DNA from 3 places in the Streptomyces sp. NPDC089919 genome. Region 2 is predicted to be linked to each of the others. Evidence: riboswitches for the same ligand, from Rfam matches in the RefSeq annotation. Region 2 holds a riboswitch; each other region holds the start of a gene.
What was found. A riboswitch is a leader RNA that binds a small molecule or an ion and turns the genes downstream of it on or off. The one in region 2 is predicted to bind cobalamin.

Region 1 (4,248 bases), on a different contig from region 2:
CGGACCGCGAGCTTGAGCAGCAGATCGGCGCCGAAGCCGGCGAGGGTGATCAGCGGGACCGCGAGCGCGGTCACGGCCGAAGGGGACCCGGCCCGCCGCGCCCGCCACCACGCCGCCGCCATCAGTACGGCGAACAGCCCCAGGCCGTAGAGCGACCAGGCGGCGACGGCGGCGTCCAGCCAGCCGGGCGCGCGGTGGGCGAGGTCGACGACCTCGACGTACGCGTTGCCGTCGATGCCGGAGCCGTCGTAGCCGATGGTCAAGGTGCCGTTCCGATCTGGTGCGCGCTGGTCCGCCGGGCACGGCGGCGGACCACCGCGACGGCGGCCCGTCCGACTACAACCCAGTAGACGGTCTACTGCACTGTAGACGATCGGGGCGGGCGCCGGGCCGGTCGTCAGGTCAGCCGACCGTCAGGCGCGGCGTGCGCAGCGGTTCCGTGCGCCGGCTGCCGGTGCGCTCGAAGGCCGCGGCGAGGGTCAGCAGGGCGTTGTCGTCGTAGGCGCGGCCCGCGAAGGTGAGGCCGACCGGCATGCCGGTGTCCGTCATGGTGCCCATCGGCACGGTCACCGTAGGGATGCCGAGGTGGCGGGGGACCAGGTTGCCGTTGGCGACCCAGACGCCGTTGCGCCAGCCGAGGTCGGCGGAGGCCTCGGACACGTCCATGTCGGCGGGGCCGACGTCGGCGACCGCCGGGAAGACCACCGCGTCCAGGCCCAGCCCGTCCATCCACACCTCCAGGTCGACGCGGCGGGTCTCCTCGAGCCCGCGCAGCCCGTCCTCGAGGTGCGGCATCTCGGCGAGGGAGGCGTACGGGCGCTCGCGCACGAAGCGCGGGTAGTCGCCGATCGTGTCGTCGAAGCCCTCGTAGCGGTCGGGCAGTTCGCCCTCCTGCTTGGGCCAGATCCGGGCGCCGTCGACCTCGGCCAGGCTGGACAGCTGCGGGTCGCCGTTGGCGCGCAGGAAGTCGTCCCACGCCCAGGCGGACAGGTCCTCGATCTCGAAGGTCAGGTACTCGCGGGCGACCAGCCCGCGGGTGAGCAGCGAGGGCGCCCCGGGGCGGTCGGACTCGTAGTTCGAGACGACGGGGAAGTCGACCTCGACCACCTCGGCGCCGGCGGCCTCCAGGTCGCGGCGCGCCGCCTCCCACAGGCTGATGACCGACGGGCGGGTGTCGACGCGCTGCCCGGTCTGGCCGCCGATGCCCCCCTCGGGGTTGGTGCCGGCGTCGGGGTCGGCGTTGACGTACATCCGGGGGACGCCGACGCGCTTGCCCGCGAGCACGCCCTCGGCGGCCGCCAGGGCCGGGTAGGAGGCGGGCCGGACCTGCGAGGCGGCGGGCAGCGGGATCCACTGCTGGGCGCGCCACAGGTCCCCGCGGGTGTGCGGGTCGTCGGCGACGATGACGTCGAGCAGTTCGAGCAGGTCCGCCATGGTGCGGGTGTGCGGGACGACGACGTCCATGGTCGGCACCAGCGGCCAGTTGCCGCGGACCGAGATCACGCCCCGGCTGGGGGTGTAGGCGCACAGTGCGTTGTTGGAGGCGGGCGCGCGGCCGGAGGACCAGGTCTCCTCGCCGAGCCCGAAGGCGCCGAAGGACGCGGCGGTCGCGGTGCCGGAGCCGTTGGAGGAGCCGGAGCCGTAGGCGCTGGTGAGCCAGTCGGCGCTGTAGGGGCTCTCCGCGCGGCCGTACACGCCGCGCTGCATGCCGCCGTTGGCCATCGGCGGCATGTTGGTCAGGCCGATGAGGACGGCCCCGCCGGCGCGCAGCCGTTCGATGGCGAAGGCGTCGCGCTGGGCGACCAGGTGCTCGAAGGCGGGGGAGCCGGACGCAGCCGTGAGCCCCTTGGCGAGGTAGCTGTCCTTCGCGGTGTACGGGATGCCGTCCAGCGGGCCCAGCACCTCGCCGCGGGCGCGGCGGGCGTCGGAGGCCTCCGCGTCCGCGCGGGCGTCGGGGTTCATCACGACCATGGCGTTCAGCGCGGTGGCCGTGCCCGGGCGGTCGTACGCCTCGATCCGTGCCAGGTAGGCGTCGAGCAGGGCGACGGCGGTCGTCTCGCCCTTCTCCAGCGCGGTGCGCAGGTCGGCGATACAGGTCTCCACGACATCGAATCCGCGCGTCATGAGGGTGTCTCCGGGTGGCTGGGTGGAACAGTCGGGCTGCCGGCCGTCGGGGCGGACCGCGTACACGGCCGTGCTCCCCATCGTCCTGACTAGATTTTTAGTCTAGATCAGGAATCTAGATTTTTGGAACCTAGACTGGGGTCCGGATTTTCCGTCACCGAAAGTGAGCCCATGCCGACGCCAGAGACCGGGTCCCGGCCCTCCGACCGCCCCCTGCCGCCGGAGGGTGCGACCGGGCCGGCCGGCGCCGGGGCGGCGGCCGCCGGCCGGTCCGGGTCCCAGACGTCGGCCCCGGCCTCGGCCGACCGGAGGCGTCAGCGCAGCGGGGACGAGGCGCGCGGGCGGGCGATGCGGGCCGCCATCGCCGTCATCGCCGAGAAGGGCACCGGGGCCGTGCGGATGTCGGACATCGCCGCCCGGGCCGGGATGAGCACCGGCCACATCCTCTACCACTTCGGCAAGAAGGACCGGCTGCTGCTGGAAGTCCTCGCCTGGAGCCAGGCGGACCTGTGGGCGCGCTTCCAGGAGGCCGCCGACCGGGCCGCGTCCCCCGCCGAGAAGCTGGACCTGTTCGTCCGCTTCTACCTGCCGCCGCACCAGGGCGACGAGCGCTACGCGCTGTGGACCCAGGTACTGGCCCAGCGCCACGACGAAGCGGGCCTGCGCGTCCTCACCGACCTGCTGGACGGCTGGGACGAGCGCCTGGCGGCCATCGTCCGGGAGGGCCGGTCGCTGGGGCAGTTCGCCGAGGTGGACCTCCCCGAGTTCACCGTCCGGTCCGTCGCCATGCTCAGCGGCCTGGCCGAGGACGTCATGCTCGGCCGGTCCCGCTGGCAGCACGCCTCCCCGCACGCCTTCGCCCTCGCCGCCCTCGAACGCGAACTGCGCCCCGCTCCGGCAGGACCGAAGTCCTGATCGTCAGGCCCAAGGTCACCACTACATGTTGGGCGGGCATTTCCATTCACTTCCGTATGTAGTGTGAACGGCGTCGGTTCGGCCTGAGCGCGCCCCTGGTGGCGCCCGGCCGAGGAAACAGGGAATCCGGTGGGAATCCGGAGCTGCCCCGCAACGGTATGGGTCCTGGAAAGGGCCCGAGTCCGATACCTGCCGGCGCCCGGTCGCACGCCCCGTGCGACGGACCATTCCGGACGCCTCGTGGGAGGGCTGACGTGACGCACATCAATGCCGTGGACTCGGTGACCGAATACCTCGACCGGAGCGACTGGCGGGTGAACGCCAACGCCAACCAGGGCTATTCGCTCGGTGGACTCATCCTCAACGTCGCGGGCAAGGTCGTCGCCAACTACTGGCTCGACCAGGTGTATCCCGAAGCCGTCGGGCGGGCGCACCGGGAGGGCGACCTGCACCTCCACGACCTCGACATGCTCTCGGGCTACTGCGCGGGCTGGTCCCTGCGCACCCTGCTGACCGAGGGGTTCAACGGCGTACCCGGCCAGATCGACTCGGCGCCGCCCCGGCACTTCTCCTCGGCGGTCGGCCAGATCGTCAATTTCCTCGGCACCCTCCAGAACGAATGGGCGGGCGCGCAGGCCTTCAGCTCCTTCGACACCTATATGGCGCCCTTCGTCCGCGCGGACGCGATGACCTACGCCGAGGTGTACCAGGGCGTCCAGGAACTGGTGCACAACCTCAACGTGCCCTCGCGCTGGGGAACGCAGACCCCTTTCACGAACCTCACCTTCGACTGGACCTGTCCGGAAGACCTGCGCGGGCAGGTCCCCGTGATCGGCGGAGAGGAGGCCGCATTCACCTACGGCGACCTCCAGGCCGAAATGGACCTGATCAACCGCGCCTACATCGAGGTCATGACGGCCGGGGACGCCACCGGCCGGGTCTTCACCTTCCCCATCCCCACCTACAACATCACGAAGGACTTCGACTGGGAGAGCGAGAACGCCACCCGGCTCTTCGGGATGACCGCGAAATACGGCCTGCCGTACTTCCAGAACTTCATCAACTCCGAGCTCGACCCCGGCATGATCCGCTCGATGTGCTGCCGCCTCCAGCTCGACCTCACCGAACTGCTCAAGCGCGGCAACGGCCTCTTCGGCAGCGCGGAACAGACTGGCTCACTGGGGGTCGTCACGATCAACTGCGCCCGGC
Region 2 (4,248 bases):
TGCTCGCCAAGCACTTCGTCTCCTCCCAGTCGCCGATCCGCGAGGCGCAGATCCGCATCGAGGAGTACGGCTGGGACCGCATCCCGGTGCCGACCCGCAAGGAGCAGCACTCCTTCGTCCGCAAGGGCCAGGAGGTGCGCACCGCGCAGATCACCTACAGCGAGACCACCGGCCTCCAGGTCATCTCCGGCCTGAAGGACCTGACGGTGATGAACTCCACCAACTCCGAGTTCCACGGCTTCATCAAGGACAGGTACACCACCCTCCAGGAGGCGCACGACCGCATCCTGGCGACCAAGGTGACCTCCCGCTGGGCGCATTCGGCGCTCGCCTCCGACGACCCGGCCACCGACTGGGACGCCTCGTACAAGAAGGTGCGCAAGCACATGCTCGAGGCCTTCGCCGAGACCTACTCGTACTCGCTCCAGCAGACGCTGAACGCCATGGCCGAGCGGGTCCTCGACAACTGCCCCCGGGTCAACGAGGTCCGGCTGAACCTCCCCAACAAGCACCACTTCCTGGTGGACCTCGAGCCCTTCGGCCTCAAGAACGACAACGAGGTCTACTACGCGGCCGACCGCATGTACGGCCTGATCGAGGGCACCATCCACCGCGACGGCGTGACCCCGGTCATCGCCACCAGCGACTGGATCACCGCCTAGGACCCGGCGTCCGGCCGGCACGGCCCACGCTCGCTGACCACGTGCCCGACGGAGCGGGAGGCTTCGGCATGAGCGAGAACGGCGGCAGCGGCAACGGCTCGCCGGGACGGCAGCCCAGCTGCCTCTTCCGGCCGTATCGCGGCGCCGAGGACCACGGCGCGATGGTCGCGGTGCGGCTGGGCTGTGCGGGACGGGACCTGGCTGTACCTGCACCGCGGCTACCTGCTGCCCGAGCACCGCGGTGCGGGCATCGGCTCGGCCATGCTGGACTGGGCCGAGGCCCGCATCCGTCGGCTCGTGCAGCACCATGGAACCGCACGGACGGCCGTGTTCGGCGCGAACGCCATGGCCTCCGAGAAGGATGCGACGGAGCTGCTGCTCGCAGCCGGGTACCGGCGCAGGAACGAATACGTCCGCTACCGCAAGCCGATCGGCGTCCGGTCCGGCGGGGCGGCTCCGGACCACCCCGGCGGTACCGAGTCCCCAGGATCGAGCCCGGTTTGATCCCCGGACAGGTCCTAGGAGGCGGGCTCGGCGTCCGGGACGCCCAGGCGGAGGTTCCAGCGGCCGGTTCGGCCGGTGAGTTCGGTGGCCGTGGCGGGGCGGGCGTCCAGTCGCCAGAAGACGGCGGGCGGGAGGTCCAGTGCGTGCACCACCGCGGCCCGGACGAAGGCCTGGGCCGCGGTGATCCGGTGCGTACCGGGCTCGAGTCCGGCCAGCCAGGCGCCGGCCCGGGCGACCAGCGTCTCGACGGACTCGCCGCCGGGGGGCGCGTAGGCGGGGTCGGTGAGCCAGTTGTGGAGCGCGGCGGGATCCGCCGCGGCGACCTCGTCCAGGGTCCGTCCGGTCCACTCCCCGGCGTCCATCGCGAAGGGTCCGGCGGGCTCGAAACGGTGTTCCCTCGACGAACGCTGCATCGCTGGTGTGACCAGGACAACTCGTACCGTTGAGGGGTTCATAAGCGCAGCATAAACGCGGTACGGTCGCGAACGACATGACGACGGTATGACGGAAGTACCGGTGAGAATCCGGCACGGTCGCGCCACTGTGAGTCCCCCCGGGGATGAGTCAGACCCGTAACCGTCGGCTAGTGCACCACTGACCGGGACGCGTGTTCCCCCTGGAGGTTCTGCCATGGCTCAGTCGACTGCGCCCGCGACGACCGCGGTTCCGGCCGTCGCCCCCGTCTCGCTGAAGGAACTGGCCCCGTGGGCCGTCTTCGTCGGCGTCCTGATGCTCGTGATGCTCTACTTCGTGGGCGCCGAGCAGGGCGCCACCTCGGTCTTCCAGGGCGAGACCATCCACGAGTGGATGCACGACGGCCGCCACCTCCTCGGCTTCCCCTGCCACTGACCCACCGCGGAGGAACGCCGATCGTGAACTCCGTCTCGGTACGCGCCCTCCTGGTCCGCGGCATGGTCGCGGGCCTGGTGGCGAGCCTGTTCGCCGCCCTCGTCTCCTACCTCCTGGGCGAGCCCCGGGTGGACTCCGCCATCGCCTTCGAGGAGGCGCACGAGGCCGCCGGGCACGAGCACGGCGAGGAACTGGTCAGCCGGGCCCTGCAGTCCACCGCGGGCCTGACCACCGGCGTGGTGCTCTTCGGGGTGGCCCTGGGCGGCATCGCCGCGCTGGTCACCTGCTTCCTGCTCGGCCGGATCGGGCGGTTCCACGCCCGGGCCACCGTCGCGCTGGTGGCGGTGGGGGCGTTCGTCGCCGTCACGCTGGTGCCGTTCTTCAAGTACCCGGCCAACCCGCCGTCGGTGGGCGACCCCGACACCGTCGGCGAGCGCACCACCCTGTACCTGCTGATGATCGCGCTGAGCCTGCTGCTCGCGGCCGGCGCCGTGATCCTCGGCCGGCGGCTGGCGCCGCGCCTGGGCAACTGGCACGCCAGTGTCGTCGCGGGCGTGGCCTTCGTGGCCGCGATCGGGCTGGCGTACGCCTTCCTGCCCGCGGTCAACGAGGTCCCGGCCGACTTCCCGGCCACCCTCATGTGGCAGTTCCGGCTCGCCTCGCTGGCGATCCAGGCCACCCTCTGGGCCGTCTTCGGGCTGGTCTTCGGCGAGTTGGCCCAGCGCCTGCTCCAGCCGGCCCCGGCCGCCGCAGCCCGCGAATCTGCGGCCGTCGTGTCCTGAGGCTACTTCGGACGCCGCCCCTTCGGGTACAACAGGCCTTTCAACGAGGCGAGTTACCCGGGGGCGGCGCCGTGAGCGTGCAGATCGAGAAGACCGGTGTGTGGCAGTGGCACGGCTGGACCGGCTCCGCACCCTTGTGGCTGAACGCCTTACTGCTGGCGCTCGTGCCCTTCCTCCACGTCCTGCTCGTCCCCCAGATCGCCATCGTCACCACCCTGACCGCCCTCGGCGGGCTGGTCCGGCAGCTGGTGTACGGCGACTACGGGCACGCCGGCGTGCACCTGGCGGCCGTGGTGCTGGGCGCGGCGGCCATGGCGGCGGGTTTCGCCACCGCCGCCTGACGCCCGCGGCGGCCCGCTAGAGCGGCAGCGCCTCGGCCTCCCGGCGGAGCTGGGCGAGTTCGGCCTCGTCCATGTCCCGCTCGCCGAGGAAGGCGATGCCCGCGACGCCCCGCACCGCGCCGTCCGGGCCGTGCACCGGGATGGCCACGGCGGCGTTGGCGTCGACCGCCCGGGCACCCGGCCGCACGTCCCCGGTCTCGTCGGTCTTCAGGTTGCAGGTCGACACCGGCTCGTCCCGCTCGAAGGCCAGGCCGCACATGCCCTTGCCCTTGGGCACCAGGCCGACGATCGCGACCACCTTCGGGGGGATGTTCACCGCGGCGGCCAGGACCATGTCCTCGTCCTGGCGCAGGTGCACGGTGCCGGCCACCCCGCCGTGGGCCTCGATCCACTCCCGCAGCCAGGCCTCCGCGCCACCGGCGTGGGAGGTGTCCGCGGGGTCCGTCGTGTACGCAGTCTCGGTCATGGTGGGCAGTATGTCCGGGGCCCGCTCGATCCCCGCTGGGTCCTCGAGCGGCCCTCGACCGGGTAGGGGGAAGCGCCGGTCCCCGATGCCCTCGGCAACGGAGAGTGGTCACGTGAGGTTCGACCACGGGGCACGGGAACCGGCGCCACGAACCAGTCTCCGGGAAGCCCGCGCCGCCCGGTATCGGGCTTTCGTCCCGGATCGTCCGGCCGAAAGTACGGACCCGGGGCCGGGCCTCGGTCCGGCGCTACGGCTCGGCCCGGCGCTACGGCTCGCGGGTGTGGTAGCGGTACATGAAGTATACCGTCGTCGGCACGGCCACGGCCAGCGCGACCACCACGGTCCGCCAGAGGCTGAAGCCGACCATGCTGTACAGGTAGCCGATCGCGATGCCCGCGAAGGCGCCCCAGGCCGCGGCCCGCAGCTCCTGCGGTATCCCGCGCCCCATCTGCCGGAGCCCGAAGAGCAGCACGGCGAAGACCGCGCCGCAGAGGATCCCGTAGAAGACGTTGCCCACGGTGACCGCGCTCTGGTCGCGCTTCATGAAGGCCGCGTAGACGCCGTAGAGCAGGCCGAGCACCAGGGGGAGGGCCAGCGCCCCGCCGCCCATGCTCCTCATGCCGCCGATCTGCCGCCCGGGGGCG
Region 3 (4,248 bases), on a different contig from region 2:
GGACACCATCAAGGGTGTCAGCGGCGGCGGTTCGGCCTACTGGAACATATCCGTCAACGGCACGCCCACCCCGGTCGGCGGCTGCCAGTTCAAGCTGAACGCGGGCGACCAGGTGTCGTTCGTCTGGACGTCCTTCTGATCCGTCGGGAGGGTGCGGGCGGGGCCGGTGCTGACCCGCCCCGCCCGCCGTCCGTCAGGCTCCCCAGCGCAGCGCGATGGTGTCACCGACGTTGATGACCTTGCCGCGGGTGGCGCCCGCGAAGGCGGACCCGTCCACGCTCACCTTCCAGCTGTTCGAGCCGCTGTTCGCCTTGCCGTTGACGGCGGTGACGGTGCCGGTCCCGGACGACGGCGTGACGCTGGTGACGCAGCCGGACGGGGCGGCCGAGCCGATCGCCGCGGTCAGGACGTCGCCGAGGGTGGTGGTGGTACCGGTCGGCGTGATGGAGACGGCGCAGGCCTTCAGGTTGCCGGCGCCGTCGTCCACAGTGAGCGCCAGCTTGGTCGCGGTACCCGAGGTGAAGGCCGACTGGGCCACCCACTGCGGCGCGCCCGGGGTGACCGGGACGGGCGGGGCGGAGGTGAAGCCGCCGCCGACCACCGCGCGCAGCGCGTCGATCGAGGCGTAGGCGCTCGGGGCGGTGTCGCTGGGCTTGTACTTGAAACCGCCGGCAGGGTTGTACTGGTTGGCGATGAGGAAGTCGACCGGGGTCCTGCCGGCCAGGGTGACGAAGTCGCCGGTCTGGGCGTTGATGCCGCAGGCGTTGAGGCCCGCGACGCCCCAGCCGTTGGAGCTGGTGTTGACGCCGTACATCGAGTTGAAGGCGCCGGTGGTGTTGACCAGCTTGCCCTTGAGGAAGTCCTTCGCCTGGACGACGTCGGCGTCGGTGTTCGGGACGCCGGAGGCGCACAGGGCGGCCATCGCCGCGCCGGTCATGTCGACGTCGCCGGCGGTGGCCAGGGCGGTCGGGTTGCCCTCGGCCTTGCTGTACTGCCAGCCGCCGTCGTTGTGCTGGTTGGCGCGGATGCGGGCCACCAGCGAGTCGGTGAGGGACTGGGGTATGCGGACCCCGCCGGCCTGCGTCTTGGCACCGCCCAGGGCGAGCGCGGCGAAGACGGTGCCGTTGAAGTTCGCGGACGGGCCGAAGTAGCCCGGCTCGGCGGTCTGCCAGTAGGAGTAGATGTTCGCGATCAGGTTGCGGGAGGCCGAGACCCGGGCCGGGTCGATGCCGGCCGCGTTCGCGTTGAGGGCGCCCCGCTCGTAGTCGGTGACCACCGGCGAGGCGGAGGGCCAGCCGGACGTGCCGAGCAGGTTGCGGTAGACGGTCCGGGCGTTCTTCGTGGTGTCCCCGCCGGGGTAGACGTCGACGACCGCGGTACCCGCGGCGGCGAAGGCGCTGAAGGCCCACTCGTTGGACAGCCCGGATCCGGCGTACGAACCGTCCGCGGCCTGGAGGGACTTGAGGTACGTCACACCGTTCGCCTTGGACGTGGCGATCTGCGCCGGGGTGGACGTGGCGAAGGCCGGCAGCACGGTCAGCGCGAAGGCGCCGAGCGCGGCGGGCGCCGCGAGCGCGAGACGGCGGGAGGTACGGGAACGGTTCATGGCCTGCTCCTGGGGTCGGCGGACGCCGGCCGGCCGCTCGTCCCCGACGGCACGCCGCAGGACGGCACGGCCGGGGGAGGGGGCCGCCGTCCGGAACGCGTGGTACGGCTTCCTGATGCTTCGTCACCGCACGGGCATTCGGGCTCGGCACGGCGTCCGCCGTGCCACACCGCTGCGCGTCAGCTCCGGATTCGCACCGGATTCCCCCATGTGGCGCCCAGGACGCTACCTGAGTGATCAAGGGTCCGCCAGCGCGGTCGAGCAGGGGCCGACGGCGCCGATCGGATGAGACGCACCCCACCTTGACGGCGCTGTCCGGGGCGTGTTCGATGTCGGCTGATAAGTACTCAGCCCCAGGGGAAGCCGGTCGAATTCCGGCGCTGACCCGCAACCGTAGGCCCGGCACCGTCCCGGGCGAGCCGGATTGCCTGTGGCCGTGTCAGTGCACGAAGAACGCCGTCGCGGACTACGGCGTGGTCGTCATCGCCCCCGCGGAGCTCGCGCACGGGGCGTCCCGCCACGTTCCCGTACTCCGTCCGGCACGGACGAGGGGCCGCGGGTGAAGACCGAACAGCAGGCGAACCGGCACAGGAGCGCCGGGCGCAGACTCCTGGGCCTGGGCGCGGCGTTGGCGCTGACGTGCGGTGCGGCGGTCGCCTTCCTCGCACCTGCCACACCTGCCAGCGCCGACCCCCTCACGAAGTGCACGGCCACCGTCGGCGCCGTCGTCGCGGTCGACTTCGGCCCCTTCGGCGGGAAGGTCGTCCGCGGCTGCGACACCACTCCGACCACCGGCTACGAACTGCTGCACGAGGCCGGCTTCACCACGGCCGGCACCGTCCACGACGGCCCCGCCTTCATCTGCCGGATCGGCACCGCCTCCTTCAACTCCGGCAAGCAGTACCCGACTCCGGACAAGGAGGCCTGCGAGCTCACGCCGCCGGCCTCCGCCTACTGGTCGTACTGGATCGCCTCGCCCGGACAGAAGAAGTGGACGTACAGCCCGCTCGGCGCCATGTCCCGCACCCCCAAGCCGGGCGACGTGGACGCCTGGGTGTACGGCGGCACGGACATCGGCGGCAGCAAGGGCCGGCCCACCTTCTCCCCGGACGACGTCCGGGCCGGCGGCGGTTCGAAGCCCCGGCCCACGGACCCGGCCAAGCCCGGAATCCCCTACGGCGCCGTCGACATGGCCGCCGCCACCCGTTGGGTGACCGGGCAGCTCAAGGACGGCGAGCGGGTCGTCGACGTGACGACCGGCGCCCCCAACCACCTGCTCACCGCCGAGAGCGTCTTCGCGCTCGCAGCGGCCGACCGCAAGAGCCCGACGGCCGCCAAGGCCGCCGCCTTCCTGGCCCGGCCCGAGCAGACCGATGCCTTCGCCTACCCGGCGGGCAAGGACCAGGTCCCGGAGCCGGCCGCCGCGGCCCGCCTGGCCCTGACGGCCGAGGCCATCGGCGGCGACCCGCACGCGACCGGCGGCCACGACCTGCTGGGCGACCTCGTCAAGAGCGTCTGCCCCAGCGGCTCGGACGCCCCCGCGCCCCTGCCGGGCTGCACCGTCAAGGGCGACTTCCCCACCACCTCCGGACAGGCCGAGGGGCAGGCGCTCGCCGTCATCGCCCTGGTGGGCGGCCGTCTGAAGCCGCCGGCGGACGCGGTGAGCCGGCTGACCGACTTCCAGTGCGAGGACGGCGGCTTCACCAGCATGCTCATCCGCCCCGGTGACTGGTGCGACAGCGAGGCCGGCGCCACCGGCCTGATGGTCCTCGCCCTCAAGCGGGCCGGCGGGTACACCGCCGAGGTGGCCAAGGCCCGTGCCTACCTCAAGAAGGCCCAGCTCGCGGACGGCGGCCTGCCGGCCGCCTCGTACGGCACGGTGGGCAGCGCCTACGCCACCGGCTTCGCCGCCCAGGCGATGCGCGCGCTCGGCGACGTCGACGCGGCGGACGCGGCCGTCTCCTGGCTGTCCAAGCAGCAACTGACCAGTGGTGCCTTCGCGTTCGAGGCCGGGGGCACCGACCCGCTGCTCTACGCCACCGTCCCCGCGACCGTCGCGGGCGCCCGCACCGACCTGTTCGCGCTGACCCGCGAGGAGCCGGCACCGACCCCCACGCCCACCGTGCCCACCACCCGGCCGACGGCCGGCCCCACCACCGTCCCGGGCGCGGCCCCCGACCCGAAGAAGGGCTCGGCCTACCTCGTCAAGAGCAGCCGCCTGATCAAGGGCCACTACTACGAGAGCACCCCCGGCACCGGATTCGCCGACTTCGGCCTGACCATCGACGGGGCGTACGCCCTGGCCGCCACCGGCGCCGAGAAGACCGCCCTGCGCGGGATCGTCGACTTCCTCGACCGCGGCGGCAAGGACGGCGCCGGCCGCACCATCAACAACTGGACCAACATCGGGACGAAGTACGCGGGCGGCGGCTCCCTCGGAAAGACCGCCCTGCTCGCCGAAGCCGTCGGCCGCAACCCGCGCAAGTTCGCCGGCAAGGACCTGATCGCCGCGCTCGCCAAGGCGGTCTGCCCCGCCAAGTCCCCCGCTCCCGACCGGAGCTGCGCGGCCAAGGGCGCCTACACCAACGCCACGTCCGTGTTCTCGCAGTCCCTGGGCGTCATCGCCCAACTGCGCGCCGGCG

Region 1: another riboswitch for cobalamin. It lies ahead of AB0O40_RS13080 (ribonucleoside triphosphate reductase); the one in region 2 lies ahead of AB0O40_RS12025 (CbtB domain-containing protein).
Region 3: another riboswitch for cobalamin. It lies ahead of AB0O40_RS14090 (hypothetical protein); the one in region 2 lies ahead of AB0O40_RS12025 (CbtB domain-containing protein).

What each region holds. Positions count from the first base shown of each region.
Region 1 covers NZ_JBFBGK010000024.1:15,655-19,902, reverse strand. Annotated here, with positions in the region: gene AB0O40_RS13095 (phosphatase PAP2 family protein) at 1-263, opposite strand, end outside; gene AB0O40_RS13090 (amidase) at 403-2,124, opposite strand; gene AB0O40_RS13085 (TetR/AcrR family transcriptional regulator) at 2,296-3,039, shown strand; cobalamin riboswitch at 3,097-3,251, shown strand; gene AB0O40_RS13080 (ribonucleoside triphosphate reductase) at 3,294-4,248, shown strand, end outside.
Region 2 covers NZ_JBFBGK010000021.1:32,815-37,062, forward strand. Annotated here, with positions in the region: gene pucL (factor-independent urate hydroxylase) at 1-662, shown strand, start outside; partial or broken gene AB0O40_RS12015 (GNAT family N-acetyltransferase) at 731-1,061, shown strand; gene AB0O40_RS12020 (histidine phosphatase family protein) at 1,181-1,621, opposite strand; cobalamin riboswitch at 1,627-1,761, shown strand; gene AB0O40_RS12025 (CbtB domain-containing protein) at 1,797-2,015, shown strand; gene AB0O40_RS12030 (CbtA family protein) at 2,039-2,797, shown strand; gene AB0O40_RS12035 (hypothetical protein) at 2,869-3,138, shown strand; gene AB0O40_RS12040 (GAF domain-containing protein) at 3,155-3,604, opposite strand; gene AB0O40_RS12045 (hypothetical protein) at 3,870-4,248, opposite strand, start outside.
Region 3 covers NZ_JBFBGK010000026.1:67,618-71,865, reverse strand. Annotated here, with positions in the region: gene AB0O40_RS14095 (DUF4430 domain-containing protein) at 1-139, shown strand, start outside; gene AB0O40_RS14090 (hypothetical protein) at 194-1,606, opposite strand; cobalamin riboswitch at 1,718-1,858, opposite strand; cobalamin riboswitch at 1,931-2,053, shown strand; gene AB0O40_RS14085 (prenyltransferase/squalene oxidase repeat-containing protein) at 2,166-4,248, shown strand, end outside.